Regions from separate parts of the Pseudomonas rhodesiae genome, predicted to be linked through region 4. Evidence: predicted binding sites of a transcription regulator. Region 4 holds the regulator's gene; each other region holds the start of a gene.

Region 1 (7,382 bases), 1.1 Mb from region 4:
GCGCGCCATCGGCGCCATGGACACCCTGGTTTTCCAGGGCCTTGAGCATCGCCCAGGTGTACTCGGTGAGGGCGTCGACGTTGTTCATCTCCAACGACTTGCCATGCTCGGAGACCAGGAAGAACCAGTTACCGCCCCAAGCGATATCGCCCTTGACCACGCCGTGGCCGGGCACATCCACCGCCACCTGGTGGCGAAAGCGGTAGGCCGGTACGTTGCGCAGGGTGACCGCGCCGTCCTCGTGCAGCGTCGCGGTCACCGGACCCACCGGCGTGTCAATCATGTGCACTCCCGGTGCGATATGCCCCAAATGATGCAGCGAGGCGACCAAGCCGATGGTGCCGTGACCACACATGCCCAGGTAGCCAGCGTTATTGAAGAAGATCACCCCGCAGGTGGCGCCCGCTGTGACCGGCTCGCAGTACAGCGCGCCGACCAGTACGTCATTGCCACGGGGCTCCAACAGGCAGGCGCGGCGCCACTGATCGTGTTCGTTGCGCAAGCTATCCAGCTGCGCGGCAATGCTGCCGCCGCTCAGGGCTGGAAAGCCGCTGAGGATCAGACGCGTGGGTTCGCCGCCGGTGTGGGAGTCGATCACATGTAATCGTTTCATCAGACGCTCCAATCAATGAGTGGCCGAGGGCGGTTGCCGCCGAAAGAACGCGGTTCCCAGCAGCACGTAGTGGGCGGTGGACAGTAGCGCCGAGAAGTCAACGCAATCAGGTCGGTGCGCTGTGGGTTACTGGAGCGCCATCCACGGCCCTACAGTGAACTCACCGAGGCACAGGCGATTGATGGTTTACGCGGCCATCGATGACGAAATCGGCACAGTTTTACCTGGCTCGACAGTGCGGCGGGCATCATGCAATCTGCTACGCGAAAAGGCTCAACCGGGGAGACGATCATGCTGCACAGCGTATTTGCGGGCCTTTGCCAGGGTGAGGCAGCCGCTCGCCCCGACAGTCTCGAACAGCTGGTAAGCGCCGTTGCGCAGTTGCTGCCGATGCTGGATGTGATCCCCAACGCCGCGATTTTCATCAAGGATATGCAAGCTCGCTACGCCCTGGCCAACCGCACGTTGGTGCAGCGCTGTGGCCTCAAACAACTGCGACCGCTGCTGGGCAAGACCAGCGCCGAGGTGTTCCCCGCCCAACTGGGGCCGGGCTATACCGAGCAGGATCGACGGGTGCTGGAGGAGGGTTTGGTGCTGGCAGATCAACTCGAACTGCACCTGTACGGCAGCCGCGAACCGGGGTGGTGCTTGACCCACAAATGGCCGCTGTACAACCGTGGGGGCGCGATTATCGGCCTGGCCGGTATCTCGGTGGACCTGCAATCGGCCAGCGAAACCCACCCGGCCTATCAGCGCCTGGCCGCCGTCGATGAGCATATTCGCCGCCACTTCAACCGCCGCGTCACCCTCGGTGAGCTGACGCACATCGCCGGCATTTCCGTGGCGCAGTTGGAGCGTTACTGCAAGCGCGTCTTCAACCTGACGCCGCGCCAAATGATCCAGAAAGTACGCTTGGAACACGCCCACCGCTTGCTGCACAGCGAACTGCCGATCACCGAGGTCGCCTTGCAGTGCGGCTATACCGACCACAGCGCGTTTACCCGGCAGTTCAAGGCGTCCACGGGGTTTACGCCGCGCCAGTACCGGCAGGCGACGGGGGGAGGGCCCGCGTTGGCGTGATTGCAATGCAACGAATGGCGCCCGTGCCCCTCATATGCTTACGAGTCACTTTTTACGACGACAGGTATCAAGCTTATGACGGCGGCGGACAACACCCATGTGAACTGGCTGGTGGAACAATCGATGCTGCACGCGGCGCGTCAGCGCGCCAAGCTCTATTCGGGGCAGGGTCGGATGTGGCAACAGCCGTACGCACAGACGCGGCCGCGGGATGCGTCGGCGCTGTCTTCGGTGTGGTTTACCGCGTACCCGGCGTCCATCGTGACCCGCGACGGCGGCACGGTCCTGGAGGCGCTGGGGGATGAAAGCCTGTGGCACGCCTTGTCGAAAATCGGCATCCAGGGCATTCATAACGGCCCGTTGAAAAAGTCCGGTGGCCTTAACGGTACGCGACACACGCCGACCATCGACGGCAATTTCGACCGCATCAGTTTCGAGATCGACCCACAGCTGGGCACCGAGGCGCAATTGCAGGCGCTGACACGCATGGCCGCTGCCCATAACGCGGTGATTATCGATGACGTGATCCCGTCCCACACCGGCAAAGGCGCGGACTTCCGCCTGGCCGAGATGGCTTACGAGGATTACCCCGGCCTCTACCACATGGTGGAAATCCGCGAGGACGACTGGGCATTGTTGCCCGACGTGGCCGAGGGGCGCGACGCGCAGAACCTCAGCCCATTGCAGGTGGACGCGCTGCGCGACAAGCACTACATCGTCGGCCAGTTACAGCGAGTGATCTTCTTCGAGCCTGGCGTCAAGGAAACCGATTGGAGCGCCACACCGGTGGTGGTCGGCGTCGACGGCAAGCCGCGCCGCTGGGTGTACCTGCATTACTTCAAGGAAGGCCAGCCATCGCTCAACTGGCTCGACCCTTCGTTTGCCGCGCAGCAAATGATCATCGGTGATGCGCTGCATGCTATCGACGTGATGGGCGCGAAGATCCTGCGCCTGGACGCCAACGGTTTTCTCGGTGTGGAGCGCAAGCTTGAGGGCGGCGCATGGTCCGAAAGCCACCCGCTGTCGATCACCGGTAACCAACTGATCGGTGGCGCGATTCGCAAGGCCGGCGGTTTCAGCTTCCAGGAGTTGAACCTCACCGTGGATGACATCGCCTCCATGTCCCACGGCGGCGCCGACCTGTCCTATGACTTCATCACCCGGCCGGCGTACCAGCACGCCCTGTTGATGGGGGATGCCGAATTCCTGCGCTTGATGCTGCGCGAAATGCACCGCCAGGGCATCGACCCCGGCTCGCTGATCCACGCCCTGCAAAACCACGATGAACTGACCCTGGAGCTGGTGCACTTCTGGACCCTGCATGCCCATGACAGCTTCCTCTATCAGGGCCAGACCTTCCCCGGCAACATCCTGCGCGAGCACATCCGCGAACAGATGTACGAGCGCCTGACCGGCGAACATGCGCCGTACAACCTCAAGTTCGTGACCAACGGCGTATCCTGCACCACCGTCAGTATCATCACGGCGGCGCTGGGCATTCGTGACCTGGACGCCATCACGGCGGCGGATATTCAGCAGATCCAGCAGATCCACCTGTTGCTGGTCATGTACAACGCCATGCAGCCTGGGGTGTTTGCGTTGTCCGGCTGGGATCTGGTGGGCGCGCTGCCGCTGGCGGCGGATGAGGTGGCGCACCTGATGCAGGACGGCGACACGCGCTGGATTCATCGCGGCGCCTACGACCTGGTAGACCTGAACCCGGAAGCGCAACTGTCCGCCGGCCTGATGCCGCGCTCAAAGAGTCTATACGGCAGCCTGAACCAGCAATTGCAAGACCCGCAGTCATTCGCCTCGCAACTGCAGAAAATTCTCGCCGTGCGCCGCGCTTATGACATTGCCGCCAGCCGCCAGACTCTGGTCCCGGATGTGGAGCATCCAGGGTTGCTGATCATGGTCCACGAACTGCCGGCGGGTAAGGGCACGCAAATCACCGCGCTGAACTTCGGCGCCACGCCCATCACCGAAACCTTGCACCTGCCCAACATTGCGCCGGGCCCGGTGGTGGACATTATTAATGAGCGGGTCGAAGGCGACCTGACCGAAGACGGGGCCTTTACCATCACTCTGGATGCTTACGAGGGCCTGGCGTTGCGGGTGGTGAGCAGCACGCCGATGTAGGGGAGAGGGCCGCTTCGCGTCTCAGTGCGGGGCAAGCCCTAATGCCAGTCAGCTAAGGCTCAGTTGATCCAGCCCGGGCAATGGGTATTAAAAGTGGGAGGGAGCTTGCCCCCGATGGCGGTGTGTCAGTGGCAGAGAGGCTGACTGACCCAGCGCTATCGGGGGCAAGCCCCTTCCCACATTCCCGCTCACCACAAAAAACGCCCAATGGGCCCGCAGGCGCCGGGCCGATGGGGTCTTCCGGAGGGCATCAGACCACGAAGCGATTGACCAACTGGTTCAGGTTCGCCGCCAGCTTCGACATCTCCCCACAGGCGCTGGCCGTCTGGCTGGCACCGGCGGCGCTTTGGGTGGCCAGTTCGCGGATGCTCACGAGGTTGCGGTCCACTTCACGCGCGACATGGGATTGTTCTTCCGAAGCGGTGGCGATCAGCATATTGCGTTCGTTGATCTGGATAATCGCCGCTGCAATCTGATCCAGCGAACTGCTGGCTTCCTGGGCCACCCCGAGGGATTCGGTGGCCAGTTCCTTGCTGGTGCCCATGGCCTTGACCGCGTCGTCGGATTCGTTCTGGATTGCGGCGATCATCTGCTCGATCTCCTGGGTCGACACCTGGGTACGGTGCGCCAGCGCGCGGACCTCATCGGCAACCACCGCGAAGCCACGGCCTTGCTCACCGGCACGCGCGGCTTCGATAGCGGCGTTAAGGGCCAGCAGGTTGGTCTGTTCGGCAATGGCGCGGATTACTTCCACCACTTTACTGATGCTCTGGGCGCGGTTGGACAGGCCCTGGATCTGCTCGCTGGTGTTTTCCACATTACCCGACAGTTTTTCGATGGAGCGCAGCGTCTGCGTGACGCGCTCCAGGCCCACTTCGGTGAAGCCCTGGCTGCGTTTGGATTCCTGGGCGGCGGACTCGGCATTGCGCGCCACTTCATCCACGGCCGCGCTCATTTCGGTAACAGCGGTGGCCGCCTGATTCACTTCATCGTTTTGCGATACCAGGCCACGGCTGGACTGTTCTGTGACGGCGGTCATTTCTTCGGAGGCCGCGGCCAGCTGTGCGGACGAGTCGGAAATCTGCAGGATGGTGTTGCGCAGGTTGGTCTGCATCTGCGCCAGCGCTTTCAACAGTCGACCGGCTTCATCCGTGCCATGCACACTGACTTCTTTGGACAGGTCACTGTTAGCAATACGTTCGGCCACCGACAGAGCATCGCCAATTGGCGAGGTGATGCTGCGGGTCAACAGGAACGCCAGGCCGGCGGTCATCGCCATCACCAGTACGATCAAGCCAATTACCAGCCAGGTGCCGGCGTTGAAGGTGTCCGTGGCGGCTTGGCCGGCTTTCGCTGCACCTTCGTTGTTGAAGTCGGTCAGGGCCTTGATCTGGCCTTCCATGGCATTGGTCAGCGGGCGGATGCCGCTGGCGACCAATTTGACGACGCCAGCGGTGTCACCCTGCTTAAGCAGCGGCTCCAGCGCGTCCAGCTGTTTGGAATAACCGTCAGCCGAGGTTTTCACGGCGGTGAACAGGGCACGTTCCTGATCGCTTGCAATAAGTGGTTCATAGTTGGATACCGCATCGCTGAATGCTTTGCGATAGCCCGGAAAATCCGCCAGCGTCTTCTGAATCGTTTCAGGGTCGGCCACGGCCCGCTGGGTTTCCAGGCGCAGGCGCAATACCGCCGAGTTCATCAGAGCGGTTTGGCGGATGCTCGCCATCCAATTGAGTTCCACATCCTTTTCCGAGTCACGCAACTTGCCCATTTGCAAAATGGCAATTACGCCGAGTACCAGCACTAAGGCGATGATCGCGGAAAAAAACAACGTGGCACGGGGGGCAAGGTTCAGGTTTCTCAGGCGCATGGGGCGTACTCATAAGGAGGAAAGCGAGCAGTTCTTACAAGCTATCGGCCAGGCGCCGCAAAATTGAATACCCACGGGCAGGAGCGGACGACTGGTAGGGATGAGGGTAGTCTGAAAATACCCAATCGCCATGGCGTCGACGTGAGAGCAGTCAAGGCGACGTTTCACCCAAACCGGGGTCCACGCGCTCGCCGATATCCTTGAGGCGCGCCAGTTGGTCTACTACGCTGGGCGCTTCGTCCAGGCAACTGACGAAGGTCCACAGATAAGTCATCACCGCATACACATGCCCGGCCTTCACCGCAGGGGAGAGCGCCAGCTGGGTAATCGCGACCACGAACAGCAAGGCCGCCAACAGCCCGATGGTGAGAAAGGCGACGGCCTCACGGTCTGACAAGCGAATGCGCAATCGTGACAGCACCCGGTAATGACGGCGTAGCGTATGAGCGCCGACTTGCTCCACTAGGCTGATTTCCTTTTCCAGTCGGTTGTTCAGGCGCTCATGCAGTCGTTGATTGCGCCGCGCAAAGCCTGGCACCACCATCAAACACAGCCCCAGCGCTCCAAGGCATGCCAGCCCGACCCAGGGTTCGATCGCCAGCAGCATGGCGGCGGCGCCAACGATGGAGACCAATGCGGTGGCAATCGTGGGCACGTGCTTCTCAAAGAAGTCCACAAATTCCCGTGCCAGTACCACCCTCGCGGCAGACTTGGAGGTGCTGTGGCGTTGCAGGCGCTGATTGAGGATCACCGGCACCGCAAGGTCAGCATAGATGCGGGTAAATGTTCGCGTATCCAATGCGCGTCTCGCCGCGCCGACTACCCAGAAACCCAGGACCACGGCGGCATAGAGCAGTGCGCTCTTGCCATCGCCACGAATAATGGCGTCCACGGCAAACCCCGCGAACAAGGGGTAAGCCAGCAGTAAGGCATTTTCCAGCGCCACCAGGGACAGGGTGCAGAACAACTTGCCGGGGTAGGCTTTGGCGATGGCTTTGAGCGTCTGGCTGGCCGATTGTTGGCCGATCTGGCGGCTGGGTTCGTTCAGTAATGGCGGTGTGACGGACGGCATGGGGCACCTGGTGTGCGTAACGTACGGGGTTGAGGCAGGGATGTACCGGCATACAGGCCGCGCGTGATGTCGAGCAGGTAGCGCGTCTCTGCTGTCATCAATAACAGGTCGGTTTGCACTTCTTCGATCACCATCTCCAGGATGATCAAGATGCAAATGGCCGGCGCCAGCAGCAGCCAGTGGTAGTAGCACTGGGTAAACAACGAGGCCACAACCCCGATGATCCACAGCGACAGCACCAGGCGCGGCGCGTGTTTTTGCAGGGGAATCCAGAAGCGCTGTAGCTTCCTGAGCTTAGCGCTGCAGCACTTTATAGAGTCTTCCAGTTGCGTCAGGTCAAGCGTGGTCCGGTCGCGAATAGAGTTAGACATGGATGCAATCCGTGGGTGAATTACAACGGTGGTGTAGGTGGCCCGGTCAGCGCCTGCGCAGGCAACACGCGGTTCAGCCAGGCCAGATTGATATGTTTGACTTGCACCCATTTGCCGTTCTGGGGCGTTCCTTCGCAGCTTTTAAAAGCGATACAGCGTCCTTGTGTGTCCAGTAAGGCGAAATGGCGATAGCGTTCAACGCCCTTGAATCCGAGGACAAAAAAACACATGCCTGCA
Region 2 (7,382 bases), 1.2 Mb from region 4:
TACCGAACAACTGAGTCATGGCTGTCATGAAGTCGCCAACAGCAGCCAGCAGCAAAGTTCAGCCGCCAGCACCATGGCCGCTGCCGCCAGTGAAATGACTGCCAGTATCGAAGAAATCACCCGCCACGCCGGGCACGCACTGGAAATGGCCAACCAGGCCGAAGCCCTGGCCAAGGACGGTGGGCGAGTCATACACCAGGTGGTCAGCGACATGGACGGTATCGCCCGTTCCTCCCAGCAATCGGCCCAGGTGATCCGCACCCTGGACAAGGAATCCGAGGCGATCTACAGCATCATCCAAGTGATCAAAGGCATCGCTGACCAAACCAACCTGCTGGCCCTCAACGCAGCCATTGAAGCGGCGCGGGCCGGGGAGCAGGGGCGCGGCTTTGCAGTGGTGGCCGATGAAGTGCGCAGCCTCGCGGGGCGTACCAGTGCCTCGACCCAGGAAATTGCCAGCATGGTTGGGCGCATCCAGCAAAGCACCCGGGAAGCGGTAACCAGCATGGAGGAGGGCGTCGCTCAAGTGGACAAAGGCATGGCTGTCACCGCCGATGTGGAACGCGCCATTCGCGAGATCCTGCAGGCAACCCTCAACACTACCGAACTGGTGCACGACATTTCGCGCACCATCAGTGAACAGAGCCTGGCCAGCAATGAAATCTCCCATCAGGTGGAGATGATTGCCGGGATGTCGGAGAACAACAGTCGTGTGATAGGCCAAACAGCGTCGACCACGGACGAGCTGTCGAACCTGGCTGGCAAGCTGTCGCAGTCGGTGGATCGGTTTCAGCTTTGATTTCGTAAGCTATTGATTTAACTCAACTAAATAGTCATTTAGTTGAGTTGGATGCCAGAAGAGGGGGCTCAAGACTGGGCGAGGGCGGCCGCACGGCGCTGGCTGATACGTTCCACCGTCTGCATATGTTCGGTGCCCCAGGCACATAAGGTGCCCAATGCAGTGGCCAAGGATTCGCCAAACGGTGTCAGCGAGTACTCCACCTTCGGCGGGATCTCCTGAAAATCGATTCGCACGATGATCTCGTCGCGCTCCAATTCCTTGAGTTGCTGAATCAACACTTTATCGGTCACGCCACCGATGGCGCGGCGCAATTCGCCGTAGCGATGGACATCCTTCGCCAGGTTGTAGAGCACCAGCGGTTTCCATTTGCCGCCGATCACGGCGAGCGCAGCTTCAAGGCCGCAGTTGAATGACGTATTAGCCATGATTCGGGCACTCCATAGGGTACTTACCAAAAGGTGCATACTATTCAAAAGAATAGTCTGGATCTACAGTTGTGCCTCCACATACTTGGAGTCCAACATGAGCAGGCTCAACGGCAAGATTGCAGTGATCACCGGTGGCAACAGCGGCATAGGCTTGGCGAGCGCGATTCGCTTTGCACAGGAAGGCGCGCAGGTCGTTATCGTCGGCCGCAGGCAAGAAGAACTCGACAAGGCGCTCGACCTGATCGGCCCGCACGCCATCGCCATCCAGGGTGATATTGCCAAACTGGATGATCTGGAACGCATCTTCGCGCAGATCAAGGCGACTAAGGGTCGGATTGATGTGCTATTCGCCAACGCGGGCCTAGGTGATTTCGAGCCTATCGGTTCAATTACCGAAGCATCGTTCGACCGCACATTCGGCATCAACGTCAAAGGTACACTGTTCACCGTGCAAAACGCGCTGCCACTGATGAGCGCTGGCGGCTCGATCATGCTCACCGGTTCTACGACTGGCACCATGGGCACACCAGCATTCAGCGTTTACAGCGCAACCAAGGCGGCACTGCGCAATTTCGCCAGAAGCTGGGCGCTGGACCTTAAAGGCACAGGCATTCGCGTCAACGTTATTTCTCCTGGACCGATCTCGACACCGGGGTTAGACCTGGCATTGAACGGCACCGGTCAGAAAGACGCAATCATTGACGACATGACTGGGCAAATTCCTTTGGGCCGTATTGGTCAAGCCGAAGAGGTGGCAGCGGCCGCATTGTTCCTGGCGTCGGACGAAAGCAGTTTTATGACCGGCAGCGAAATGTTCGTGGATGGCGGGTTCGCTCAGGTTTGACACCGCGAGGGGTTTTGCCCGTTGAAATGTGACGGGCATCGCCTATGATTATGTAACGTCGAATTACGCATAATGTATATTATGTTAAATTATGTGTCAGGGTCTTGGATGTAAATCATCAACCCCGCCCTATGTGCTTCCCGCATACCCCATTCTCAAACGTCATAATCCCGCGTTTTCCTACGTGGTAGTCTCACACGTCTACCAATAGGCATTGATCGTATGTCGTCAATGGCCCCAACCAGGAAAGATCATGCCAAAAAAGTCCCACTCAGCCTTGCGCGTTAATTTTCGTGAATTGTTGGCAACGCCTGCGTGCGTTGAAACCGCTTCCGTGTTTGATCCGATGTCGGCAAGGATTGCCGCCGACCTGGGTTTCGAGGTCGGTATCCTGGGCGGCTCCGTGGCTTCGTTGCAGGTTCTGGCGGCCCCCGATTTTGCGTTGATCACGCTGAGTGAGTTCGTTGAGCAAGCCACCCGCATCGGTCGTGTCGCGCAGTTGCCCTTTATTGCCGATGCCGATCACGGTTACGGCAATGCGCTGAATGTGATGCGCACCGTTGAAGAACTGGAACGTGCCGGCGTTGCAGCACTGACCATCGAAGACACGCTGCTGCCGGCGCAATTCGGGCGCAAGTCCACGGATTTAATTTCCATAGACGAAGGTATCGGTAAAGTTCGCGCGGCGCTGGAAGCGCGGGTTGACCCAGAGCTGTCGATCATTGCCCGCACCAACGCCGGCGTATTACCGACCGAAGCGGTGATCGAACGCACCCTGGCCTATCAGAAAGCCGGTGCCGATGGCATCTGCATGGTGGGCGTCAGCGACTTCGAGCACTTGGAGAAAATTGCGGAAGACCTCACGGTGCCGTTGATGCTGGTGACCTACGGCAATCCCAAACTCAACGACGCGCAACGCCTGGCCAGCCTGGGTGTGCGGGTCATTGTGGCCGGCCATGGCGCGTACTTCGCGGCGATCAAGGCGACCTACGACAGCCTGCGCGCCCAACGCCAACTGACCCACAGCACTTCGAACCTCAGTGCCACCGAGTTGACCCACACCTATACGTTGCCCGAGAGCTACGTAGCCTGGGCCAAAGAATTCATGGACGTAAAAGAGTAACTACCCCCGTGGATCGAGGGGGCTGCCCCCTCCTCCCACGCGGGTCTGCCCCTCGGTCAGCCAACCCAGCCCACCGCAGTTTTCGGAATCACTTCCGATTCATCCAGCTTCGACGCAAACATGCTCACCGCCTTCACGGCATCGCTGGTGCTGGTGCGTATCTGCAGAATCACCGAACCCGCCTGATCCGCCAGGTTGACGCCACGCTGCGCGCCTTCCTGGGTGGCATTCATGCTGCTCACCGCGTCGCGGGTTTCCGACAGGATCATGCCGATCATCTCGGCGATTTCCGCCGTGGAACGGCTGGTGCGACCGGCCAACTGGCGAACCTCGTCGGCCACCACCGCAAAGCCGCGCCCCTGGTCACCGGCGCGGGCCGCTTCGATGGCCGCGTTGAGGGCCAATAGGTTGGTCTGGTCGGCAATGCCGCGGATGGTATTGACGATGGCGGTAATCTGCTCCGAACGGTCACCCAACTGCCCCACCAATCGCGCAGAGGCGCCGATGTTTTCGGCAATCCGGCGCATTTCCGTGGCGGTGTCGTGGATAACCTGAGTGCCGTGTTCGGCAAACCGCTCGGTTTCCGAAGAGATATGGTAGGCACGCGAGGCGCCGCGCGAGTCTTCCTCGAATTTTTCCACGCGCTCGGTGATATCGCTGGCGAACTTGACGATTTTCAGCAGCGTGCCGTCCAGGTCATACACCGGGTTGTAACTGGCTTCCAGCCACACCGTGCGGCCATGTTTGCCGATGCGCTTGAATTGCCCGGTGAAGAATTCGCCGTTGTTCAAGCGGCGCCAGAAGTCGGCGTATTCGCCACTGTTGACCAGGCTCGGCTCGCAAAACATGCGGTGGTGCTTGCCCTTGAGCTCGGCCAGGGAGTAACCCATGACATTGAGGAAATTGGGATTGGCGTCCAGTACATGGCCACTCAGATCGAACTCGATCACTGCCATGGCACGGTCCAGCGCCGCGAGTTTGCTGCGGGTTGCGGCTTCCTGCTCGACCTTGCTGGTGACGTCCAGGGCATACTTGACCACTTTCAGCACTTGGCCACGTTCATCCAGCACCGGGTTGTAGCTGGCCTCCAACCAGACGGTTTTGCCGTTGGCACCCACCCGTTTGAAGGTCCCCGAGACAAATTTGCCGGCACGCAGATCCGCCCAGAACTCGCTGTAGGCTGGGCTGTTGGTCAGTGCGGGCAAGCAGAAGTCGCGATGGGATTTGTTGGCCAGTTGATCGGCGCTATAACCCATGGTTTTCATGAAGTTGTCGTTAGCCCGCAGCACCTTGCCATTCAGGTCGAATTCGACCACCGCCATGGAGCGCTCCAACGCAGCGTTCAGCCCTTTGTATTCGTTGACTTCGGCCTTCCTGGCCGCCAGTTCTGTTTTTAATGCGTTATTGAACATGACGAACCCTCTGCCGTACGGAGAACCTGCTTCTTAAAGTAGCTATCGGCCCCGGATTTAGCGACTTTACGCGGCTTTAATTTTTATTTTCTGGCGTCAAAAAAGCGTATTGCCATAGCCCTCGGTTTGCCCTGGCCAATGATTTCGAGGACCATGGCGCCTTTGTGTTTTTGCCCACCAGAGGTGCCCATGGCCAACCACGATCTGTCTTACACTCCGGACCCGGATGCCGAGTCCATTTCTTCCGACGTTGTCGGCTTCAACGGTATCCTGGTGTCGACCCAGATCCCGACTCGCGCCGACGGCAGCCTGGAACTGGGGGATATCACCCTGCAAAGCGAATGCACGCTGCAAGCGCTGAAAGTCGCCCTGGAAAAAGCCGGCAGTTCCATGGATCGGGTGATGCACCTGACCATTTATCTGACGGATATGGCCGATCGCGCGGCCTTCAATGAGGTCTACAAACGATTTTTCGCCAAGCCCTGGCCCGTGCGTGCGGCGGTTGGCGTCGCGGCGCTGGCGGTAGAGGGCATGCGCGTGGAAGTCACCGCGATGGCGGCCAAGGCTTGAAGTGATGCCGGTCAGGCATTTCACGGCTACAATGCGCGCCTCAACCGTGACAAGCCTGACTAAAAAAACTATGTCCTTGCCCAAGCACCACCTGGAATTGCTCAGCCCTGCCCGCGATGTGGCCATCGCCCGCGAGGCCATCCTGCACGGCGCCGACGCCATTTATATTGGCGGCCCCAGCTTCGGCGCGCGCCACAACGCGTGCAACGAAGTGAGCGATATCGCTCAACTGGTCGAGTTCGCCCGCCGCTACCACGCCCGGGTGTTCACCACCATCAATACCATCCTGCATGACAACGAGCTGGAGCCGGCGCGCAAGCTGATCCATCAGCTCTACGACGCCGGTGTCGACGCGCTGATCGTGCAGGACCTGGGGGTGATGGAGCTGGATATCCCGCCCATCGAGCTGCATGCCAGTACCCAGACCGATATCCGCACCCTGGCCCGCGCCAAGTTTCTCGATCAGGCCGGGTTCTCCCAACTGGTATTGGCCCGTGAGCTGAACCTGCAGGAAATCCGCACCATCGCCGACGAGACCGATGCCGCCATCGAGTTCTTCATTCATGGCGCACTGTGCGTGGCGTTCTCCGGGCAGTGCAATATCTCCCACGCGCAGAACGGCCGCAGTGCCAACCGCGGCGATTGCTCCCAGGCGTGCCGCCTGCCGTACACCTTGAAGGACGACCAAGGCCGCGTCGTGGCCTTTGAAAAACACCTGCTGTCGATGAAAGACAACAACCAGAGCGCCAACCTGCGCGCGCTGGTGGAGGCCGGTGTGCGTTCGTTCAAGATCGAAGGTCGCTACAAGGACATGGGCTATGTGAAGAACATCACCGCCTACTACCGTCAGCGCCTGGACGACATCCTCGAAGACCGCCCGGACCTGGCCCGTGCCTCCAGCGGCCGCACCGCGCATTTCTTCCTGCCCGACCCGGAAAAAACCTTCCACCGTGGCAGCACCGACTACTTTGTCAGCGAGCGCAAGATCGACATCGGCGCCTTCGACACCCCGACTTTCACCGGGCTGCCGGTGGGTCTGGTGGAAAAAGCCGGCAAGCGCGACCTGCAAGTGGTTACCCATGAGCCACTGTCCAATGGCGATGGCCTGAACGTGCTGGTCAAGCGTGAAGTGGTGGGGTTCCGCGCCAACATCGCCGAGCCCAAGGGCGAGTTCGAGGAAGACGGCCAGAAGCGCTACCGCTATCGCGTCGAGCCGAATGAAATGCCGGCCGGCCTGCACCAACTGCGCCCCAACCATCCGCTGAACCGCAACCTCGACCATAACTGGCAGCAGGCGCTGCTCAAGACCTCGGCCGAGCGCCGTATCGGCCTTGCTTGGGTCGCGCGTTTGCGTGAAGAGCAGTTGCACGTCACCGCGACCAGCGAGGAAGGCATCAGCGCCAGCGTCACCCTGCCCGGCCCGTTCGGCGTGGCCAACAAACCGGAACAGGCGCTGGATACCTTGCGCGACCTGCTCGGCCAACTGGGCACCACCGAATACCACGCCACTGCCATCGAGCTGGATGCGCCGCAGGCGTTCTTCATCCCCAACTCGCAACTCAAGGCACTGCGCCGCGAAGTCATCGAAGCGCTGACCGCCGCCCGTATCGCGGCGCACCCCCGTGGTGGGCGCAAGGCCGAAACCACACCGCCGCCGGTGTACCCGGAAGCGCATCTGTCGTTTTTGGCCAACGTCTACAATCAGAAAGCCCGCGACTTCTACCACCGCCACGGGGTGAAGTTGATCGACGCGGCCTTCGAAGCCCATGAAGAAACCGGCGAAGTGCCGGTGATGATCACCAAGCACTGCCTGCGCTTCTCGTTCAACCTGTGCCCTAAACAGGCCAAGGGCGTCACGGGCGTGAAGACCAAGGTGGCGCCGATGCAATTGATCCACGGCGACGAAGTGCTGACCCTGAAATTCGACTGCAAGCCGTGTGAAATGCATGTGGTGGGCAAGATCAAGGGCCACATCCTGGGCTTGCCGCAACCCGGCAGCGTGGTCGAACACTTCAACCCGGACAAACTTATCTATCAGGGCACGCACTGACGCTACGGGAGCCGGGCCACCACCAGCCCCGCTGCAACCCCGCCGCCGCCAGCAGAATCGCCGCCACCCCTAGCCATTGCAGCCAGCCCAGACGATACCCGAAGGCGATCCAATCGACGAAGATCGCCGCGATCGGGTAGATAAACGACAGCG
Region 3 (7,382 bases), 2.8 Mb from region 4:
ATCCTGCAAAACCCAGAAATTCGTGCCAACCTGCCTAAGTACGCCAACTGGCCAACCTTCCCACAACTGTGGGTGGCCGGTGAATTGGTCGGCGGTAGCGACATCATCGTTGAGATGGCGGCTGATGGTTCGTTGCAAGCGCTGATCAAAGACGCAGCGGCAAACGCGGCGGCCAAGACAGACGCTTGATTCGACCGCATTAAAAAGCCCCGCTTCTCGAAAGAGAGCGGGGCTTTTTTGTATCTGCCAGCGAAGGGTTACTCACCCATCTGCGATTGCAGATAGTTCTCCAGGCTGACTTTGTCGATCAGGCCCAGTTGAGTTTCCAGCCAGTCGATATGTTCTTCCTGATCTTCGAGGATATCTTCCAGCAGTTCACGGCTGCCGAAATCTGCGCTTGTTTCGCAATGAGCGATGGCGGCCTTGAGGTCGCTGTGGCTCTTGCGTTCAAAGCCCAGGTCGCTGCCGAGCATTTCCTGGGTGTGCTCGCCGATGTTCAGCTTGCCCAGGTCCTGCACGTTTGGCAGGCCTTCCAGGAACAGGATGCGTTTGATCAGCGCATCCGCGTCCTTCATGGCCTTGATGGATTCTTTGTATTCACGTTTGCCGAGCTTTTCCAGGCCCCAATCGTCGTACATGCGCGCATGCAGGAAGTACTGATTGATCGCGACCAGTTCATTGGCAAGGATTTTGTTGAGTTGCTGGATGACTGAGATGTCGCCTTTCATGACTGGGGTCCTGCCCTGTAATAGCTGTGTATAGGGCGGAGTTTGAGCGGCGAACTCTGTAGTGTCAAACCTAAGTTATTGAATAATAAATGAAAATTAATCGGAATAAGAATGTTTGTGTTCCGCGTCTTGACGCTAACTAGTTGAATTACGGGCATAAAAAAACCGAACACTAAGTTCGGTTCTTTAAAACATGCCCCATCAGGCGTGAGTAAATTCTGCTGAATAGGGGAGCGAAGCCTGCGCGGTCTGCAGCTGCGTCAGGGTTTCCCGTACCACTTGCTTGGCAAGACAAGCGCATTTACCGCACTGGCTGGCAACGCCGGTGGTTTCACGCACTTCCTTGTAGCTGCAGCAACCTTCGTAGATTGCTTCGCGGATTTGTCCGTCGGTGACGCCAGTACAGAGGCACACATACATAAGGGAGAACCGTCGCGGGTTTAGGGCTTAAGTGCGATGGATCTTAATGTTAACGAGAATGATTGTCAAAGTAGATTCATGGACTTTTCGCGCTGGCGCCCTCGCGCTGACGAACGGTTTTTTCCGTGTATGATGGTCGGTCTTCACGAAGCGTGACTGCGTCACAGGCTTGTCGCTTGAACACGGCAGACTCTGGATCGGTCCTTTTACTTCAATCTTCATCCCACATCAGGAGATACCCCATGAGCGTACTCGTCGGTAAACAAGCCCCGGATTTCGACGTACCTGCCGTTCTCGGCAATGGCGAAATCGTTGACAGCTTCAAACTGTCTGAAGCCATCAAAGGCAAATACGGCCTGGTGTTCTTCTACCCGCTGGACTTCACCTTCGTCTGCCCTTCGGAGCTGATCGCTCTGGACCACCGCATGGACGATTTCAAGGCGCGTAATGTTGAAGTGGTTGCCGTGTCCATCGACTCCCATTTCACCCACAACGCCTGGCGCAACACCGCCATCAACGATGGTGGCATCGGCAAAGTCAAATACACCATGGCTGCCGACATGAAGCACGAGATCGCCAAGGCTTACGACGTTGAATCCGAAGGCGGCGTGGCTTTCCGTGGCGCTTTCCTGATCGATGACAAGGGCGTTGTTCGCTCGCAAATCATCAACGACCTGCCACTGGGTCGTAACATGGAAGAGCTGATCCGCCTGGTCGACGCGCTGCAATTCCACGAAGAGCACGGCGAAGTGTGCCCTGCCAACTGGAAAAAAGGCGACAAAGGCATGAACGCCTCGCCAGAAGGCGTGGCCGCTTACCTGACCGAGAACGCTGGCAAGCTGTAAGCCACGTTTACGGTAAAAAAAACCGGCCTGAGAAGGCCGGTTTTTTTATGCGTGGGATTCCATCTCAGTCGTTGAAGTCTTCCCAGCCGCCCATCTGCTTCCAGCGATTGACGATGCCGCAAAACAGCTCGGCGGTCTTTTCGGTGTCATAACGCGCCGAGTGGGCTTCACGACCGTCAAAGTCGATGCCGGCGGCCTGGCAGGCTTTGGCCAACACCGTCTGGCCGTAGGCCAGGCCGGCGAGAGTGGCAGTGTCGAAGCTGGAGAACGGGTGAAACGGGTTGCGCTTCATGTCCAGACGCGCCACGGCGGCGTTCAGGAAGCCCAGGTCGAAGCTGCTGTTGTGGCCAACCAGGATCGCGCGTTTGCAGCCGTTGGCCTTCAACGCCTTGCGCACGCCACGGAAGATATCGGTCAGCGCCGCTTCTTCGCTCACCGCCATGCGCAGCGGGTGATCAAGCTTGATCCCGGTGAATTCCAATGCGGCGGCTTCGATATTGGCGCCTTCGAACGGTTCGACGCGGAAGAAGTGGGTATGCTCCGGGAACACGAAACCCTGTTCATCCATACCAATGGTGGTGGCGGCGATTTCCAGCAACGCGTCGGTGGCGCAATTGAACCCACCGGTTTCTACGTCGATGACAACCGGCAGATAGCCGCGAAAACGCTCGGCCATCGGGTGGCGGGAACCGCCACCACTGTGCTCGTGTTCGTCATCGTAATGGTCTTCACTCACTTGCTTTCCTCCAGCAGGCGCCAGCGCAGTGTTTCACCGGCGCGCAGCGGGATGACAGTCAGCTCGCCGAACGGCAGGCTGGCAGGGGCGGTCCAGTCTTCACGAACCAGGGTGATGCGATCTGTGTTGGCCGGCAGGCCGTAGAAGCGTGGGCCATTGAGGCTGGCGAAGCCTTCGAGCTTGTCCAGCGCGTTACGCTGTTCAAATGCTTCGGCATACAACTCGATAGCGGCGTACGCGGTGTAGCAACCGGCACAGCCGCACGCCGCTTCCTTGGCGTGCTGGGCATGGGGGGCCGAGTCAGTGCCGAGGAAAAACTTCGGATTGCCGCTGGTGGCGGCATCCAAAAGCGCCACTTGGTGAGTATTGCGCTTGAGGATCGGCAGGCAATAGAAGTGTGGACGAATCCCACCCACCAGCATGTGGTTGCGGTTGTACAGCAGATGATGCGCAGTGATAGTCGCGCCGACGTTGGCCGGGGCCTCGGTGACGAACTGCACGGCATCGGCCGTAGTGATGTGTTCGAACACCACCTTGAGCGTCGGAAACAACTCCACCACCCGGCGCATATGCTCGTCGATGAAGATCTTCTCGCGATCGAACACATCGACGTCGCCACGGGTGACCTCACCGTGGATCAGCAGCGGCATGCCGACTTCCGCCATGGCTTCGATGGCCGGCAGGATCTTGTCGATGCTGGTCACACCGGAGTCGGAGTTGGTGGTGGCGCCGGCGGGGTACAGCTTGGCGGCGTGCACGAAACCGCTGGCCTTGGCCTGGCGAATTTCTTCCGGCTGGGTGCGGTCGGTCAGGTAAAGCACCATCAGCGGTTCGAAGCGGCTGCCGGCCGGCCGTGCGGCGAGGATACGCTGGCGATAGGCGTCGGCTTCGGCGGCATTACGCACCGGAGGTACCAGGTTAGGCATGATGATGGCGCGGCCAAACGTGCGCGCAACATCGGCCACGGTGTGGGGCAACGCAGCACCATCGCGAAGATGAATGTGCCAGTCGTCGGGACGCAGCAGGGTCAGGCGGTCGGACATTGGGGATTCCAGGCGGGTCAATCTGTTGGGAATGCTACCGGAAAAGACTCGCGCAGGCACTCGCTATCAAGTTTTGCGCGATACGACCGATAGCTCTGGGTATGCCTTAACGATGTATGACGCTTTGAAGTGTTGTAGAAACCAGTGGAGCCTCCCGTGCGCCAGCATTATCTAGCCCTGCTCAGTGTGTTCGCCAGCCTGCCTGCGATGGCACTCACGTTCCAGACACGTCTGGAGAATATTGAGTGGAAGGTGGAAGGTGACCAGTTCGAGTGCCGTCTAACCCAGCCGATCACTGATTTCGGCTCAGGTGAGTTCGTGCGCCGGGCCGGCGAGCAGGCAACATTTCGCCTGAAAGCCTTCAACGGTTCGCTGGGTGCTGGATCGGCCACCTTACTGGCGGCTGCCGCTCCCTGGCAGCCGGGTCGCGGTGACATAAACCTGGGAGCGGTGCGCGCCGGGAGCGGCGACGTCCTGTTCAATAGTTCTCAGGCCCAGGCCGGGCGTTTGTTCATCGGCTTGCTCGAAGGGCGTTCGCCTACTGTGCGGCATTACGGGCGCGAGGGTGGGTATTCGGAGATCCGTTTACTGCCGGTGAAATTCAATAAGGCCTACAGCGACTATCAGTTGTGTACGACTAAATTGCTGCCAATGAACTTCGATCAGGTCAAGCAGACCGTGGTGGGCTTCCCCGGCGGCGGTATCGAACTGGATGCGGCGGCCAAGCAAAAGCTATCGGTGATTCTCGCATTCATGAAGGCCGATCCGACCGTCAACCATATCGAGTTGAATGGCCATTCGGACAACAGCGGCAATCGCCTGAGTAATCGCGATATCTCGCGTCGGCGCGCCCTGGCGGTCATGGATTACTTCAAGGCCAATGGCATCCCGGAATCCCAGATCACCTTGCGGTTCTACGGTGAAAGCTACCCTCTGGCGCCCAACACCAATGCCGCCAATCGCGCCCGTAACCGTCGCGTGAATATCCAGTTGGAAAGAGTGGCGGCCCCCGAGAAACCGGCGCCCCAAGCCGCGGCACCCAGCAATCCGGCGCACACCTCATAAGGTGCGACCATCGGTCGCCAGATTGACATAATCTGTCGCTTTATCTTCATTTGCTGTCGCGCCTCTGTAAATCCACGGTTTTGATCGGTAGAATCGACGCCTTTCCGTACAACCCCGTGGAGTGATGGCATGGCCGACGTAAACAAGGTCGTTCTCGCGTATTCCGGCGGCCTGGACACTTCGGTGATCCTCAAGTGGCTGCAGGATACTTATAACTGTGAAGTGGTGACCTTCACCGCTGACCTGGGTCAGGGCGAAGAGGTCGAACCTGCACGTGCCAAGGCGCAAGCCATGGGCGTGAAAGAGATCTACATTGACGACCTGCGCGAAGAGTTCGTCCGCGATTTCGTTTTCCCGATGTTTCGCGCCAACACCGTCTACGAAGGCGAGTACTTGTTGGGTACCTCCATCGCACGCCCGCTGATCGCCAAGCGCTTGATCGAAATCGCCAACGAAACCGGCGCCGACGCCATTTCCCATGGCGCCACCGGCAAGGGCAATGACCAGGTGCGTTTCGAACTGGGCGCCTATGCGCTCAAGCCTGGTGTCAAGGTGATTGCACCTTGGCGCGAATGGGACCTGCTGTCCCGTGAAAAGCTGATGGATTACGCCGAAAAGCACGCAATCCCGATTGAGCGCCACGGCAAGAAGAAATCCCCGTATTCCATGGATGCCAACCTGCTGCACATTTCCTATGAAGGCGGCGTGTTGGAAGACACCTGGACCGAGCACGAGGAAGACATGTGGCGTTGGACCGTCTCCCCTGAAAAGGCGCCGGATACCCCGCAGTATCTGGAACTGACCTACCGTAACGGCGATATCGTGGCGCTGGACGGCGTCGAGATGACCCCGGCCACTGTACTGGCCACTTTGAACCGCATCGGCGGCGAGCACGGTATCGGCCGTCTCGATATCGTCGAGAACCGCTACGTGGGCATGAAGTCCCGCGGTTGCTACGAAACACCGGGCGGCACCATCATGCTGCGCGCGCACCGCGCTATCGAGTCCATCACCCTGGACCGCGAAGTGGCGCACCTCAAAGACGAGCTGATGCCCAAGTACGCCAGCCTGATCTACACCGGCTACTGGTGGAGCCCGGAGCGTCTGATGCTGCAACAGATGATCGACGCTTCCCAAGCTCACGTGAACGGTGTTGTGCGCTTGAAGCTGTACAAGGGCAATGTGATCGTCACTGGTCGCAAGTCGGATGAGTCGCTGTTCGATGCCAACATTGCCACCTTCGAAGAAGATGGCGGCGCTTACAACCAGGCAGACGCTGCTGGCTTTATCAAGTTGAACGCATTGCGTATGCGCATTGCTGCCAACAAAGGTCGCTCGTTGTTCTGAGTCGCGGATACGCTTAAAAAAAGCCCCTTGTTTAAGGGGCTTTTTTTCGCCTGGATGTTTTAGAAATACGGAATGTTTATCACGTTTAAAATCTGTAAGTTCTATTCGCAAAAAATTGTACTGAACATTTTTTTGCACAGATGGTGGTGAGCGATTTGTAGGAGTGCGAAGAATTTTATAATTAATCGGGAACTGGTCTTACAGAAAATTCACTCATACAGAGGTTATGTGAGTGTGATTAGGGAAAGTTCTGTAGGAATTCAGGGTGTAAGCAAATATGTTTATTGGAACTGAAACAAACGATTTTTTTCCATCTGCGTCAGCGCCTACTTTGCTCTGGCAAGGGGCATTTCCTGAAAGTCATGTGGGGCTGGGTTACCGTGTGTGCAGAGTCACCCGTAGATTTTATTCAAGTTATGTAAGCCCCCGGAAAGGTCTGAAAGGCTGCATAAAACTAGATACATCCGACTTGGTGTTTTTTTGTAGGGCAATTCCCTTATGGCTGTGGGTTGGGTCTCTGCTTGCTGTTGCTTGGGGGGGGACGCTATGCCAACTAGGAAACGACTAGGCTATTGTGCTTGCTCTGAATAATTCGAACAGCGAAATTGGACTTTCTTATGAATAAAGTGCTGATCGTGGATGATCATCCTGTCATTCGTCTTGCTGTGCGTATGCTAATGGAGCGTCATGGTTATGAAGTCGTTGCCGAGACTGATAACGGTGTCGATGCGTTGCAACTTGCACGGGAACATATGCCGGATATTGTCATACTGGATATTGGAATTCCCAAGCTTGACGGGCTGGAAGTTATTTGCAGGCTGTCCTCAACCAAACAGCCCGCGCCGTTCAAGGTGCTGGTGCTCACGTCTCAAGCCCCTGGGCATTTTTCAATGCGCTGCATGCAGGCGGGAGCCGCCGGCTATGTGTGTAAACAGCAGGATCTGACCGAGCTGCTCAGCGCCATCAAGGCGGTTCTGTCCGGCTACAGCTACTTCCCCAACCAGGCGCTGAATTCGGTGCGCTCCACCATGGGGAATGCCAGCGAGGCCGATATGGTCGAGCGTCTGTCGGGGCGTGAGATGATGGTGTTGCAGCAATTGGCCCGTGGCAAGACCAACAAGGAGATCGCTGACGGTATGTTTCTTAGCAACAAGACGGTCAGCACCTACAAGACACGCTTGCTGCTCAAGCTCAATGC
Region 4 (7,382 bases):
CGATCACCACTTCCTGGCCGTCCACCACGTTGGTGCGCGACAGGTCGAGGTGGAAGATCTCGTTGACGTTGACCAGCGGGAAGGCGAACGCCTGGTTGCCCAGCATCACCATCAGGGTCGGCATGATCGCCAGGGTCAACGGCACCTTGATGACGATCTTGGAGCCCTGGCCCTTGGTCGAGTAGATATTGATCGAACCGTTGAGCTGGCTGATCTTGGTCTTGACCACGTCCATGCCCACGCCACGGCCCGACACGTCGGAGATCTCGGTTTTGGTCGAGAAGCCTGGGGCGAAGATCAGGTTGTAGCACTCGGTGTCGGTCAGGCGGTCGGCGGCGTCTTTGTCCATCACGCCACGCTTGACCGCGATGTTACGCAGGATGGCCGGGTCCATGCCTTTGCCGTCGTCGGTAATCGACAGCAGGATATGGTCGCCTTCTTGCTCGGCCGCCAGGATCACTTTGCCGCCCCGGGACTTGCCCGCGGCTTCGCGTTCTTCCGGGGTTTCCACGCCGTGGTCGACGGCGTTACGCACCAAGTGGACCAGCGGGTCGGCCAGGGCCTCGACGAGGTTTTTGTCGAGGTCGGTCTCTTCGCCCACCAACTCCAGGTTGATCTCTTTCTTCAGCTGACGCGCCAGGTCGCGAACCAGGCGTGGGAAGCGGCCGAAGACTTTCTTGATCGGCTGCATCCGCGTCTTCATCACGGCGGTTTGCAGGTCGGCGGTAACCACGTCGAGGTTCGACACGGCCTTTTGCATGGACTCATCGCCACTGCTCAGGCCCAGGCGCACCAGGCGGTTACGCACCAGCACCAGTTCGCCAACCATGTTCATGATGTCGTCCAGGCGCGCAGTATCGACCCGCACGGTGGTTTCGGCTTCACTGGCAGGCTTGTCGGCCACCGGCGCGGCGGCGGCCCGTGCAGGCGCGGCAGCCGGAGCCGCCGCCGCGGGCTTGGGTGCTGCGGCAGGCGCCGCGGCCTTGGCGGCGACCGGTGCAGGTTTGGCGGCGGTAGCGGCGGCCGCAGACGCGGCCAGCGCAGGCACTTCGCTGAATTTGCCCTTGCCGTGCAAATCATCCAGCAACGCTTCGAATTCATGATCGGTGATCAGCCCGTCACCGGCAGGTGCCGCAGCGGCTGCCGGCTTGGCATCAGCCGGCGCGGCGGCGGTGGCCGCGACTTCCGGCAACGCGTCGGCGGCGAAGGTGCCCTTGCCGTGCAACTGGTCGAGCAACGCTTCGAACTCGTCGTCGGTGATATCGGTGCTGGCAGCCACAGCGGCCGGTGCAGGCGACGCGGCGGCAGGCGCCACGGCATCGGCGGCGAACTGGCCTTTGCCATGCAACTGATCGAGCAGGGACTCAAATTCGGCGTCGGTGATGTCTTCGCTGGCCGGTGCTTCAGCCGAGGTCGGGGCCGCAGCGGCCGGCGCTTCGGCTTCGGCCTTGACCGCGCTGAGGGAGCTGAGCAGCTGTTCGAATTCACTGTCGGTCACGTCCGGTTCCGGCGCCGGTTCAGGCTCCGGCACGGCCTCGACCACGGGCTCCGCCGACAGGTCGGCAGGCTCTGCATAGCGCGCCAGGGCGGCCAGCAGTTCCGGGGTGGCGGCAGTGATCGGCGCACGTTCGCGCACTTGGCTGAACATGCCGTTGACCGCATCGAGCGCTTCGAGAATCACGTCCATCAACTCCGAGTCGACGTGACGCTCACCCTTGCGCAGGATGTCGAACACGTTCTCGGCGATGTGGCAGCACTCCACCAGCTCATGGAGCTGGAGGAAGCCGGCGCCCCCTTTTACAGTATGAAAACCGCGAAAAATTGCATTGAGCAGGTTCGCATCATCCGGGCGGCTTTCCAGCTCGACCAGTTGTTCGGACAGTTGCTCTAAAATTTCGCCGGCCTCTACAAGGAAATCCTGAAGGATCTCTTCATCGGCGCCGAAGCTCATGTGGGTGCTCCTTAGAAGCCTAAACTGGATAACAGGTCATCTACGTCATCCTGACCTGACACAACGTCTTCACGTTTATCGGCATGAATCTGCGGACCTTCACCCTTGGCGAGATGTTTTTGTGGATCTTTTTCCGAGAGGATCGCTGCGCGGTCATGTTCGATGCCGGCAAAACGGTCAACCTGGCCGGCCATGAGCACCAGTTTGAGCAAGTTGCTTTCCACTTCGGTGACCAATTGCGTCACGCGCTTGATCACCTGACCGGTCAGGTCCTGGTAATCCTGAGCCAGCAGAATATCGTTGAGGTTGCTGGACACCGTGCGGTTGTCCTGCTCGCTGCGTGACAAGAACCCTTCGACCCGGCGCGCCAGCTCGCGGAACTCTTCAGCCCCCACTTCCCGGCGCATAAAGCGCCCCCAGTCGGCATTCAGGGCCTGAGCTTCGGTGGCCATGCCGTTGACCAGAGGCGTGGCGTTTTCCACCAGGTCCATGGTGCGGTTGGCCGCGGCCTCGGTCAGCCTGACCACATAGGACAGGCGTTCGGTGGCATCCGTGATCTGCGAGATTTCCTCGGCCTGGGGCATGTGCGGGTCAATCTGGAAATTGACGATTGCACTGTGCAGCTCGCGTGTGAGCTTGCCCACTTCCTGGTACAGGCCTCGGTCACGGGTCTGATTGAGCTCATGGATCAACTGCACCGCGTCGCCGAAATGGCCTTTTTCAAGGCTGTCGACCAGTTGGTGAGCATGTTTTTTCAGGGTGGACTCAAAGTCTCCCTGTGACGTTTCTTTGTGCTCCATAGCTCCCCCGCGATGGCATTAGCCGTGGATGCGTTCGAAGATTTTTTCGATCTTCTCTTTCAACGCCTGTGCAGTGAATGGCTTGACCACATAACCGTTAACACCGGCCTGGGCGGCCTCGATGATCTGCTCGCGCTTGGCTTCGGCGGTTACCATCAGCACCGGCAGGTTGCGCAGTTTTTCATCGGCGCGCACCCAGCGCAGCAGGTCGATACCGGTCATGCCCGGCATGTTCCAGTCAGTCACCAGAAAGTCGATGCCTCCGCTGTTGAGGATCGGCTGTGCAGTGATGCCATCGTCCGCCTCGACCGTGTTGGTGAACCCAAGGTCACGCAACAGGTTTTTTATGATCCGCCGCATCGTTGAGAAGTCATCAACGATGAGGATTTTCATGTTCTTGTCCAATTCGACCTCCAAGCAGTCTTAAACGCGCCCAGCACCTGGACGCGCCATTTCAATCAACAGGCATTACACAAAAAGGACTGCCGGGGCCACCACGGGCCGAACCCGCGTAGGCCAATCACCCCCGCGGTATCGCTCTGCAGTGTCCCCACACTGCCTGTCAGCGCGCTCGCCACTCTCCCAAACGCCCCCGCAAGCGGGCGGCGCACTGGCTGTGCAACTGGCTGACTCGCGATTCGCTGACCCCCAGGACCTCACCGATTTCCTTGAGGTTCAGCTCTTCGTCGTAGTACAGCGCCAACACCAATCGTTCACGCTCCGGCAAATTGGCGATTGCGTCCGCCAACGCCCCCTGGAAACGCGCATCTTCCAGGTCGCGCGACGGCTCCATGTGAGCGCTCGCGCCGTCCTCGTGCAGCCCTTCGTGTTCGCCGTCCTGGAGCAGGTCGTCGAAACTGAACAGGCGGCTGCCCAAGGTATCGTTCAAAATCCCGTAATAATCGTCGAGACTCAATTGGAGTTCGGCCGCAACTTCATGATCTTTAGCGTCGCGACCGGTTTTTGCTTCAATTGCACGAATTGCGTCACTGACCATGCGCGTATTGCGGTGCACCGAACGGGGTGCCCAATCACCTTTGCGCACTTCATCGAGCATCGCCCCACGGATACGGATACCCGCATAGGTCTCGAAACTCGCGCCCTTGGTTGCGTCGTACTTGGTCGACACTTCGAGCAGGCCGATCATGCCGGCCTGAATCAAATCTTCGACCTGCACGCTGGCAGGCAACCGGGCCAGCAAGTGGTAGGCAATGCGCTTGACCAGGGGCGCATAGCGCTCGATCAGTTCACCCTGGCTGTCACGCGCCGATTTCTTATAGAGGTTGTAGCCGCTCGATGTCATAGCACTGGTCCTGCGCTCGTCTGATGCACCAATCGCTCGACGAAAAACTCCAGATGCCCACGCGGGTTGGCGGGCAAAGGCCAGGTATCGACCTTCTGAGCAATAGCCTTGAACGCCAAGGCGCATTTCGAACGAGGGAATGCTTCGTAGACCGCACGCTGCTTTTGCACGGCCTTGCGCACACACTCGTCGTAGGGAACTGCGCCGACGTATTGTAAGGCGACATCGAGAAAGCGATCCGTGACCTTGGTCAACTTGGCGAACAGGTTGCGCCCTTCCTGCGGGCTCTGGGCCATGTTGGCCAGGACGCGGAAGCGGTTCATTCCGTAGTCACGGTTAAGGAGTTTGATCAGGGCGTAGGCGTCGGTGATCGAGGTGGGTTCGTCGCAGACCACCAGCAATACTTCCTGCGCGGCGCGCACAAAGCTGACCACGGATTCGCCAATCCCGGCGGCGGTGTCGATCACCAGCACGTCGAGGTTGTCGCCGATATCGCTGAACGCCTGAATCAGGCCGGCATGCTGCGCCGGGCTCAGGTGCACCATGCTCTGGGTGCCGGAAGCGGCCGGCACGATGCGGATCCCGCCAGGGCCCTGCAGCAGCACGTCGCGCAGCTCACAGCGCCCCTCGATCACATCGGCCAGGGTGTGTTTAGGCGTCAGCCCCAGCAGAACGTCGACGTTCGCCAGCCCCAGGTCAGCGTCCAGCAGCATGACGCGACGGCCAAGCTCTGCCAGCGCCAGGGACAAATTCACTGACACGTTCGTTTTTCCGACGCCACCTTTGCCGCCGGTCACCGCGATCACCTGTACGGGATGCATGCTGCCCATTTTATTTCTTTACCTTGTCTTGCTTAGACGCAGGCTACATGGCTTGGCCGCGTGAATCGCTTGCAGACCATCAATGTAGGTACATTGCATTGTGTTCATGTTGCTCAGCCCACCCGTTTTGCCGGGCTGTGGTAAAGATCAGCGAACATATCCGCCATCGCTTCCTCGCTCGGCTCGTCTTGCATTTGCACGCTGACTGCACGGCTGACCAACTGATGACGGCGCGGCAGATGCAGATCATCCGGGATCCGCGGCCCGTCGGTCAGGTAGGCGACCGGTAACGCATGACCGATAGCCAGGCTCAACACTTCGCCCAGGCTGGCGGTTTCGTCCAGTTTAGTCAGGATGCAACCGGCCAGCCCGCAGCGCTTGTAGCTGTGGTAGGCAGCGGTAAGAACCTGTTTCTGGCTGGTGGTTGCAAGCACCAGGTAATTCTTTGACTTGATGCCACGCCCGGCCAGGCTTTCCAACTGCATGCGCAGCGCCGGATCGCTGGCTTGCAGGCCGGCGGTGTCGATCAACACCACACGTTTGCGCAGCAGCGGGTCGAGGGCGTTGGCCAGGGATTGGCCCGGGTCGACGTGAGTCACCGGCACATTCAGGATGCGCCCCAGGGTCTTGAGTTGTTCCTGGGCACCGATACGGTAGCTGTCCATGCTCACCAGCGCGATGTTATGCGCGCCGTATTTGAGTACATAGCGCGCCGCCAGTTTGGCCAGGGTGGTGGTCTTGCCCATGCCGGCCGGGCCGACCATGGCGATGACGCCGCCCTCTTCCAGGGGTTCGATTTCCGGGGTGACGATCATGCGTGCCAAGTGGGCCAGCAGCATGCGCCAGGCTTGGCGCGGCTCATCGATTTCAGTGGTCAGGGCCAGCAGGTCGCGGGACAACGGACCGGACAGGCCGATGCGTTGCAGACGACGCCACAGGTTGGCTTGCTGCGGCTTGCTGCCTTGCAGTTGGTTCCAGGCCAGGGAACCCAGTTGCACTTCCAGCAGCTCGCGCAGGCCGTTGAGTTCGAAGCGCATCGAATCGAATACGCGCTGGTCGACGGCGGCGGCCGGTGCTGGCGCGGCGGGACGTGGCGGTTCGACGAAGGTCGGCTCCACCAGCGGCTCGGCGGCGGTCAGCGGCAGCCCGGCGAACAACTGGCGATTGGTGGTGGCATCGCTGTCGCCACGCATGCTCAGTTCAGCCTGGGCCGAGACGATGCGCGATGCAGTCTTGCGCAGTTCATCTTCGAGTTCCATGTTGGGAACGCGCGGCGCCAGCGCCGAGGGGGTGTAGTCCAGGGCAGCCGTCAGCTCGACACCGCCGGCAATGCGACGGTTACCGATAATCGCGGCATCGGCGCCCAGCTCATCACGGACCAGTTTCATGGCCTGACGCATATCGGCGGCGAAAAAACGCTTCACTTGCATAACCCACTACCCTCAGCCGTTGGGCCCTACTGTCGCGACGATAGTCACTTGCTTGTTGTCAGGAATTTCCTGGTAAGCCAAAACGTGCAAATTCGGTACTGCCAGGCGTCCAAACCGCGACAACATCGCTCGGACCGGGCCCGCCACCAGCAGAATCACCGGTTGGCCCTGCATTTCCTGACGCTGTGCGGCGTCGATCAACGAACGCTGCAGTTTTTCAGCCATGCTTGGCTCCAGCAGAACGCCCTCTTCCTGGCCTTGTCCTGCCTTCTGAATACTATTGAGCAATATTTGTTCCAACCTTGGTTCCAAGGTGATCACAGGCAGCTCGGAGTCAAGCCCTACAATGCTTTGCACGATGGCGCGCGACAATCCGACGCGCACTGCCGCCACCAGCGCGGCGGTATCTTGACTCTTGGCGGCGTTGTTGGCGATGGCTTCGGCAATGCTGCGGATGTCGCGCACCGGCACCTGTTCGGCCAGCAGCGCCTGCAACACTTTGAGCAATTGCGACAACGACAGCACGCCCGGCACCAGTTCTTCGGCGAGTTTTGGCGAGGCTTTGCCGAGCAACCCCATCAATTGCTGGACTTCCTCGTGGCCGATCAGCTCGTGGGAGTGCTTGTAGAGGATCTGGTTGAGGTGGGTGGCAACGACCGTGCTGGCGTCCACCACGGTGTAACCCAGGGACTGTGCCTGGCTGCGCTGGCTGATTTCGATCCACACCGCGTCCAGGCCGAAAGCCGGATCTTTGGCGGTAATGCCGTTGAGGCTGCCGAACACCTGCCCGGGGTTGATCGCCAGTTCGCGGTCGGGGTAGATCTCGGCTTCGGCCAGGATCACGCCCATCAGGGTCAGGCGGTAGGCGCTGGGGGCCAGGTCGAGGTTGTCGCGGATGTGCACGGTGGGCATCAAAAAGCCCAGGTCCTGGGACAGCTTCTTGCGCACGCCCTTGATCCGCGCGAGCAGTTGGCCGCCCTGGTTGCGGTCCACCAGAGGGATCAGGCGGTAGCCGACTTCCAGGCCGATCATGTCGATCGGGGTCACGTCATCCCAGCCAAGCTCCTTGGTTTCCTG

Evidence for each region. The regulator FliA, encoded in region 4, starts transcription of late flagellar genes. The targets are predictions, from matches to a motif close to CTAAAGTTTNNNNNNNNNNNGCCGNTAA.
Region 1: HRH33_RS14440 (methyl-accepting chemotaxis protein) is a predicted target of FliA. The motif match lies at 5,744-5,771, and genes of this name have one in related genera.
Region 2: HRH33_RS13950 (methyl-accepting chemotaxis protein) is a predicted target of FliA. The motif match lies at 4,652-4,679, and genes of this name have one in related genera.
Region 3: HRH33_RS06620 (flagellar protein MotY) is a predicted target of FliA. The motif match lies at 3,838-3,865, and genes of this name have one in related genera.

What each region holds. Positions count from the first base shown of each region.
Region 1 covers NZ_CP054205.1:3,177,824-3,185,205, reverse strand. The annotation lists gene HRH33_RS14455 (4-hydroxyproline epimerase) at 1-613, opposite strand, end outside; gene HRH33_RS14450 (AraC family transcriptional regulator) at 905-1,693, shown strand; gene treS (maltose alpha-D-glucosyltransferase) at 1,769-3,832, shown strand; gene HRH33_RS14440 (methyl-accepting chemotaxis protein) at 4,083-5,702, opposite strand; gene HRH33_RS14435 (ABC transporter six-transmembrane domain-containing protein) at 5,854-6,774, opposite strand; gene HRH33_RS14430 (hypothetical protein) at 6,747-7,145, opposite strand; gene HRH33_RS14425 (hypothetical protein) at 7,166-7,375, opposite strand.
Region 2 covers NZ_CP054205.1:3,077,929-3,085,310, reverse strand. The annotation lists gene HRH33_RS26765 (methyl-accepting chemotaxis protein) at 1-799, shown strand, start outside; gene HRH33_RS13965 (winged helix-turn-helix transcriptional regulator) at 868-1,227, opposite strand; gene HRH33_RS13960 (SDR family NAD(P)-dependent oxidoreductase) at 1,325-2,074, shown strand; gene HRH33_RS13955 (isocitrate lyase/PEP mutase family protein) at 2,328-3,197, shown strand; gene HRH33_RS13950 (methyl-accepting chemotaxis protein) at 3,254-4,609, opposite strand; gene HRH33_RS13945 (RidA family protein) at 4,799-5,179, shown strand; gene HRH33_RS13940 (peptidase U32 family protein) at 5,250-7,229, shown strand; partial or broken gene HRH33_RS13935 (DMT family transporter) at 7,207-7,382, opposite strand, start outside.
Region 3 covers NZ_CP054205.1:1,490,298-1,497,679, forward strand. The annotation lists gene grxD (Grx4 family monothiol glutaredoxin) at 1-189, shown strand, start outside; gene bfr (bacterioferritin) at 258-728, opposite strand; gene HRH33_RS06600 (bacterioferritin-associated ferredoxin) at 930-1,148, opposite strand; gene HRH33_RS06605 (peroxiredoxin) at 1,391-1,993, shown strand; gene rnt (ribonuclease T) at 2,058-2,729, opposite strand; gene pyrC (dihydroorotase) at 2,726-3,772, opposite strand; gene HRH33_RS06620 (flagellar protein MotY) at 3,929-4,837, shown strand; gene HRH33_RS06625 (argininosuccinate synthase) at 4,967-6,184, shown strand; gene HRH33_RS06630 (response regulator transcription factor) at 6,802-7,382, shown strand, end outside.
Region 4 covers NZ_CP054205.1:4,252,987-4,260,368, forward strand. The annotation lists gene HRH33_RS19150 (chemotaxis protein CheA) at 1-1,951, opposite strand, end outside; gene HRH33_RS19155 (protein phosphatase CheZ) at 1,963-2,751, opposite strand; gene HRH33_RS19160 (chemotaxis response regulator CheY) at 2,770-3,144, opposite strand; gene fliA (RNA polymerase sigma factor FliA) at 3,314-4,054, opposite strand; gene fleN (flagellar synthesis regulator FleN) at 4,051-4,884, opposite strand; gene flhF (flagellar biosynthesis GTPase FlhF) at 4,989-6,305, opposite strand; gene flhA (flagellar biosynthesis protein FlhA) at 6,318-7,382, opposite strand, start outside.